DNA from 2 places in the Marisediminicola sp. LYQ134 genome. Region 2 is predicted to be linked to the other one. Evidence: predicted binding sites of a transcription regulator. Region 2 holds the regulator's gene; the other holds the start of a gene.
The links. The regulator HspR, encoded in region 2, represses chaperone genes until heat shock. The targets are predictions, from matches to a motif close to AAGTTGAGTCNNNNNGACTCAACTT.
Positions count from the first base shown of each region.

Region 1 (3,132 bases), on a different contig from region 2:
GATCGACCGTCGCGGATGCCGCGGGTCGCGAGAGCGCCCGCGGCCGCGAGTCGCTACTGAACGGCGGGCTCGTCGTCGTCGACACCGTGCTCGCCGTCGGTCGGTCCCCAGTCGGGCAGCGGCGGGTTCTCCGCGTCGCCTTCGGCGCCATCCGCCCCCTGGCCGTTGGGCACGGCGTCGAGCCCGGCCGTGTCGTTCGTCGCGTCGTCGTCGTTCGAGGGAGTGGTTCCGATGCCTGATGCACTGTTCATGACTCCAGAGTAGGCACGCCGGGCTCGGCCACGACACCCCTTGCGGTCGACGTCATCGGGGGGCGTGGGAGCGCCCCACCGTCACGCGGCGCCGTGCCCCGCGGGAACACGCTCGGACTCGAGCGGTGCGTCGGGTGGGGTGCCGTCACCGAACGGACGCCCACCGAGCGACTCGCGCCCGTGCGCGTCGAGCCACCCCGACGCATCCGGGCCCGCGGGCACGATGCCGGTCGGATTGATGTCGGTGTGCACGAGGTAGTAGTGCTGCTTGATCTGCACGAAGTCGATGGTGTCGCCGAACCCGGGGGTCTGGAACAGGTCGCGAGCGTATGCCCACAGCACCGGCATCTCGGTGAGCTTGTTGCGGTTGCAGCGGAAGTGTCCGTGGTAGACCGCGTCGAACCGCGCGAGGGTCGTGAAGAGGCGGATGTCTGCTTCGGTGATCGTGTCGCCGACGAGATACCGCTGACCGGCGAGTCTGCTCTCGAGCCAGTCGAGTCGATCGAAGAGGCGGGTGTACGCCGCGTCGTATGCCTTCTGGGAGCCGGCGAAGCCCGCGCGGTACACCCCGTTGTTGACGTCGCGGAACACGAGGTCGTTGACCTCGTCGATCTCGGCCCGGAGGGCCTCGGGGTAGAGGTCCGGTGCGCCAGCACGGTGGTGCTCGGTCCACTCGGTGGCGAAGTCGATCGTGATCTGCGGGTAGTCGTTCGTCACGACACCGCCGCTCGCGATGTCGACGATCGCGGGCACCGTGATGCCTCGGGGGTAGTCGGGGTACCGCGTGAAGAAGGCCTGCTGGAGGCGTTCGATTCCCAGAACCGGGTCGACTCCGCCCTCATCGAGGTCGAAGGTCCAGCTGCGCGAGTCGTGGGTCGGCCCGGGCATTCCGAGGCTGATGGCGCTTTCGAGCCCGAGGAGGCGACGCGAGATGACGGAGCGGTTGGCCCACGGGCATGCGCGGGCGGCGACGAGGCGGTAGGTGTCGGCAGCGACCGGCCAACCGTCGCGACCGTCTTTCGTGATGCGGTCGGGGATGTAGTTCGTGTCTCTCGTGAACTCTTTGCCCGGCTCGACGTAGGCGGTCTGCGTGGCAGTGTCGTCAGTCATAGCGCGAGCCTACGGTCGCCGGCGGCGAGGACCCTGAGTCGTGTCGCTCGGGTGCAGCGCCAGAGGTGCCGGCGACCGGTCAGGGCGACTCAGTAGTGGCGCTCGGCGCGGTCTTTCTCGTCTTCCGCTTCGGGGTCGACCCCGGGCTCGGACGCCGTGTCGGATTCACCGTCGGCGTCGTTCGAGGTCACGAGGTCGGCGTCGGCGGGGATCGATCCGTCGTCGAGGGGAGAGTTGCTGTCTGCGGGGGTGCCGTCGGACGGGAGATTTGTGTTCATGCCCCCACCTTCGCCCGGCGGCCGTCGTGGTGCAAGGGGGTTGCGGCGCGGGAGCCGTCGACCGACGGCTCCCGCGCTCGGTCACGAGGTGACCGTCTCGCTCGAGATCGACGGGGCGGTGCTCGCGCCCGTGTTGTTCGTGACCTCGATCTTGCGCGGCTTGGCCCGCTCGCTCACCGGGATGGTGACGCTCAGCACGCCGTTGTCGTAGCTCGCCTCGATGTGCTCGGTGTCGATCCCCTGGCCGAGGTTGAGCTGGCGGAGGAACGAACCCGCTTGGCGCTCCCGCGAGAGCCAGTTGACCGAGCGCGAGTTGCTGAGGGTCCTCTCGGCGCGGATGGTGAGCAGCTGGCCGTCGACATCGATGTCGACCGACCCGGGGTCGATGCCCGGGAGGTCGGCGGCGAGCACGTAGTGGTCACCGTCGCGGTAGAGGTCCATCGGCATGAGTCGGGGCCCCTGTCGGGTGTCGAACAGGGCTCCCGCAACGCGGTCCAGTTCACGGAACGGGTCGAAATTCATGGCCATCGTCAACTCCTTCACGTTGATCGTTCGTGGTGTGTGAAGTTGAGTCGATGTGACTCAACTACCAAAATTGTAGGAATCGGATGGGCCCGATGCAACTCACAGAACGCTGAAAAAACCCTCGGGGTTCGACGGGAGAGGGAGCGTCAGCGCGACGGCAGATCGATCGCGCCGAGCATCCGCCACACGGTTGTCGTGAGGTCGGGGTGATCCAGTCCGATCTGTCGGAGGACGCGGTAGTCGCGCACGGCGCTCGGGAGGCGCGAGTCGTCGGCGACGATCGAATCGGCGCGCAAGAGGGCGACGACGAGTTCGTCGACCGTGGGGAGGTCGTCCATGAATTCCCACGGATCCTCGCCCGCGCGGCACCGATCGAGGATCACGGTGCGCAGTTCGTCTCGTGCTTCCGCCCGCAGAACCTCGAGGCTCGGCCCGCGCGTCACTCCGTCGCTCTCGTCGCCTCGGTTCCGCGACGAGAGTCGGTCGATGCAGTCATTCCTCGACCCTACGTCGCGCGCTCCCGCGAAGCCTGATCGCGTCACGAGCGAGCGAGCGAGCGAGCGTGCGAGGCCCGGCGATCGGCGCGGACCTCGGTCGCGATGTACCCCGTTCGTCCCCCTAATGCTGGACCCCCTCTCTGGGGGCCGCGGTCGTCAGAGCAGATCCATAGGCTGAATGACAACTAGCCGGGGGGCTAGGGATGACGGCGACTCTCGGTTGCCGGCGAGTCGCGGGGGCGACAGCGCCGCCTAACCACAATCGAGAAGTCGCCGTCATCGCAACACCGCTCGGCGGTGCATCCGCCACCGGTTCGGCGGCACGACCACCCACCGTTTTTCTCTCGCGCGGATGCCCCGGCGGATCCGACGCCCGCGATCACGCCGCGAGTAGAGTCGTCTCGTTCTCGGCCACAAGCCACGCGACCTCGACACCGGAGCGACCCTCGTGAATGACAGCGCACCTCAGCA
Region 1 covers NZ_JBKIWP010000001.1:1,333,550-1,336,681, reverse strand. Annotated here, with positions in the region: gene ACLHIH_RS06410 (hypothetical protein) at 54-251, opposite strand; gene ACLHIH_RS06405 (glutathione S-transferase family protein) at 333-1,361, opposite strand; gene ACLHIH_RS06400 (hypothetical protein) at 1,451-1,639, opposite strand; gene ACLHIH_RS06395 (Hsp20/alpha crystallin family protein) at 1,721-2,167, opposite strand; gene ACLHIH_RS06390 (tryptophan synthase subunit alpha) at 2,311-2,607, opposite strand.
Region 1: the regulator HspR is predicted to act here: its motif matches at 2,204-2,228, upstream of ACLHIH_RS06395 (Hsp20/alpha crystallin family protein).

Region 2 (3,132 bases):
CGCGCGGGATCCTCGCCGGAACGCCCGAGACCGCCGGGCACTCGGCACTCATGGCCGCGACCGACCCGAGCGCCAAGCGCGGTGTGCTCTACGGTCCGAGCGGACTCGGAAACACGAGTGGCGCTCCGGCGGAGCAGCGGATGTACGCGCCCCTGCGCAGCGGCGACGACGCCGCCCGCCTCTGGCAGGTCTCGCAGCAACTCACGAGGGTCGCGCTGCCGGCCGTGTGACCCCGCGCACCCCGCCGGCCCCGGCGCACCCCGCCCCGGCGCACCCCGCCCCGCCAAAGTACGCAGTTTCCGCGAGGGTGCGCCGGATCCCGCGCACCCTCGCGGAAACTGCGTTCTCTCGGGGTGGCGGTTAGGCCCGGGTCGAGACCGTCACGGTGAACTTGGCGTTGCGGCCCGCCTGCCTCGTGGGCCCGACCGTGCGGGTGAGCGCTGCACGGTAGGCGAGGTGCGAGTTGAACACCGTCCACAGTTCGCCGCCCGGTTTGAGCACGCGCGCCGCCTCCTCGAAGAGGCTCCCCGCGAGCCCGGAGTGCACGGTCGCCCCGGTGTGGAACGGCGGGTTGAGCAGCACGAGGTCGGCGCAGCCATCCGGCTGCTTCGACAATCCGACGTCGCGCTCGACCGTGAGCGCGATGCCGTTCGCCTCAGCCGTAGCGCGGGCGGATGCCACGGCCGCGGCCGATTCGTCGGATGCGAGCACCGCGACCCGCGGGTTCGTTCGCGCGAGAACGCACGCGAGGATGCCGGTGCCGCACCCGAGGTCGACGGCGGTCGCGGCATCCGCTCTCATCTCGGGCAGGAAGCTCAGCAGGTAGCGCGTTCCGATGTCGACCTTGGTGCCCGCGAAGACGGCGCCGTGCGCGCACACGGTGAGGTCGAGGTCGGCGTGATGCTCCCGTCGGGGAAACGCTCGAGCATCGCCCGCCTCCTCGGCGCGCGGTCCGCGCGCGGTGATCACGCGGGACTTCTGCCTCCCCAGGGAGGCGCGCACGTCGCCGAAATGCTTAGCGAGCACCTCGTTCATGGCCCTCGACATGTGTTTGAGACGCCCGCCGCCGACGAACACGACGTCGGGGTTGGCGTGCCGGGCGACCGCCGCGGCGATCTCGTCGAGCGCGTCGAGGCTGCGCGGCAACTGCGCGAGAACGACTCGGGCTCCGGCCAGCAGTGACGCGTCGAGCGGATGGTGCGTGAACGACTCGATGCCCTGGTCGGCCGCATTGAGCGCGAGCGCCCGCTCCCCCGTGAGCGGATCCTGGTGCACGCGCACGTCGAGCGCCCCGTGCACGGCGATCGCGCCGAGGGTGAGCGCGCCGTAGTGGTCGCCGATCACGACCATTCCGCGCGGTCCGGCGGCCGCGACATCCGCTGCAGCCTCGTCGAGGATGAGCCGGTCGCTCGCGTCGACGGCGAAGAGGTTGTCGGCTTCGACGTCGGGGCGTCGGCGCAAGGCGTCGAAGGAGAACGGGGATTCGGGCACAGTCGAGGGTACCCGCGACACGGGCGCGGATCGCGGTCGCAAACGGTCCTTCAACGATGGGCGGTGCAGCGTTTTGCGACCGCGATGCGCCGAGTTGCCGGATGCGCGCACGCGCGCCCGCCGGCCCGCGCCCGCGCCCGCCCTCGCAAACAGACCTACTCCTCGAGCTCCCGCCACCGCGGCCGCCACACGACCACTTCGGTGCTGCGCTGGGCGCGTGTGCCGGCGCGCAGCGAGATGACGTCGCCCGATTCCCGCGCCGCGAACACGCGTCGCCCCGGCCGGTTGAGCATCTCGTCGGCGAGCGCAGACTCGAGTTGGCGCACGCGCCCCGAGAGCTCGGTCACCTGGTTCTCGAGCTCGAGGATGCGGCGGATGCCCTCGAGGTTGAGCCCTTCGGCGCTCAGCCGGCCGACTTCGCGCAGCTGTTCGACGTCACGCATCGAGTAGCGCCGCGACTTGCCGGCGGTGCGGTCGGGGCTCACGAGCCCGAGTCGGTCGTACTGCCGCAGTGTCTGCGGGTGCATTCCGGCGAGCTCGGCTGCCATCGCTATCGCGAAGATCGGCGTGTGCTCGTTCATGCGCGCTCGTTATCCCTTCGCGCGATCCAGCAGGTCGAGCCGCGGGTTCTCGTCGGGCAGTTCTGCGGCGAAGGCTTCGAGCGCTTTCTCCGCCGCGGGGCTGAGCCTCGACGGCACCGCGACGAGCACGGTTGCGAGCAGGTCGCCCGTGCCCTTGGATGTCTCGACGCCGCGCCCTTTGACGCGCAGTACGCGCCCGCTCGGCGTTCCGGGGGCCACGCGCAGGCGCACGGGCTCTCCGCCGAGTGTCGGCACCTCGATCGTCGCGCCGAGTGTGGCCTCCATGAAGGTCACGGGAACGTCGACGCGCAGGTTGATTCCGTCGCGCTCGAACACCGGATGCCTGCGAACGGCGACGGTGAGCACGAGGTCTCCCGCGGCACCACCGTCGATGCTCTGCTCGCCTTTGCCGCGAAGACGGATCTTCTGGCCGTCGGCGACGCCCGCAGGGATCTTGACGCTGAGGGGGCGCCCTTCCGACGGCTGCAGCCGGATGGTGTCGCCTTTGATCGCGGTGATGAAGTCGAGGGTCGTCGACGCGGTGTAGTCGCGCCCTTTCGAGGGGGCACCCGAGCCCCGGAACCCGCCGGTCGACTGCCCGAAGCCTCCGCCACCGAACATCCCACCGAAGAGGTCTTCGAATCCGGCGCCCTGCTGGGAGTAGGTGGTGCGCTGGTTCGCGCCGCCACCTCCCCCGCCGAACATGCCGCCGAAGACGTCGTCGAACCCGCCAGGCTGACCGCCCGCGGCGAAGCGCGCTCGACCGGCACCCATTGCTCGCATCTGGTCGTACTCCGAGCGCTGCTCGGGGTCGCTCAGCACCGCGTTGGCTTCGCTGATCTCTTTGAAGCGCGCCTCGGCCGCAGCGTCACCCGGGTTGGCGTCGGGGTGATACTTGCGGGCGAGTTTGCGGTAGGCCTTCTTGAGGTCGGCCGGGGTCGCGTCTTTCGCGACCCCGAGCACGGCGTAGAAGTCCTTGTCGAACCAATCCTGGCTGGCCATCCGGCGCCTTACTCTGCAGGAACGTGGACAGCGACCTTGGCGGCGCGGATGAGGCGGT
Region 2 covers NZ_JBKIWP010000002.1:567,061-570,192, reverse strand. Annotated here, with positions in the region: gene ACLHIH_RS11345 (SDR family oxidoreductase) at 1-230, shown strand, start outside; gene ACLHIH_RS11340 (class I SAM-dependent methyltransferase) at 361-1,491, opposite strand; gene ACLHIH_RS11335 (heat shock protein transcriptional repressor HspR) at 1,647-2,072, opposite strand; gene ACLHIH_RS11330 (DnaJ C-terminal domain-containing protein) at 2,082-3,074, opposite strand; gene ACLHIH_RS11325 (nucleotide exchange factor GrpE) at 3,083-3,132, opposite strand, start outside.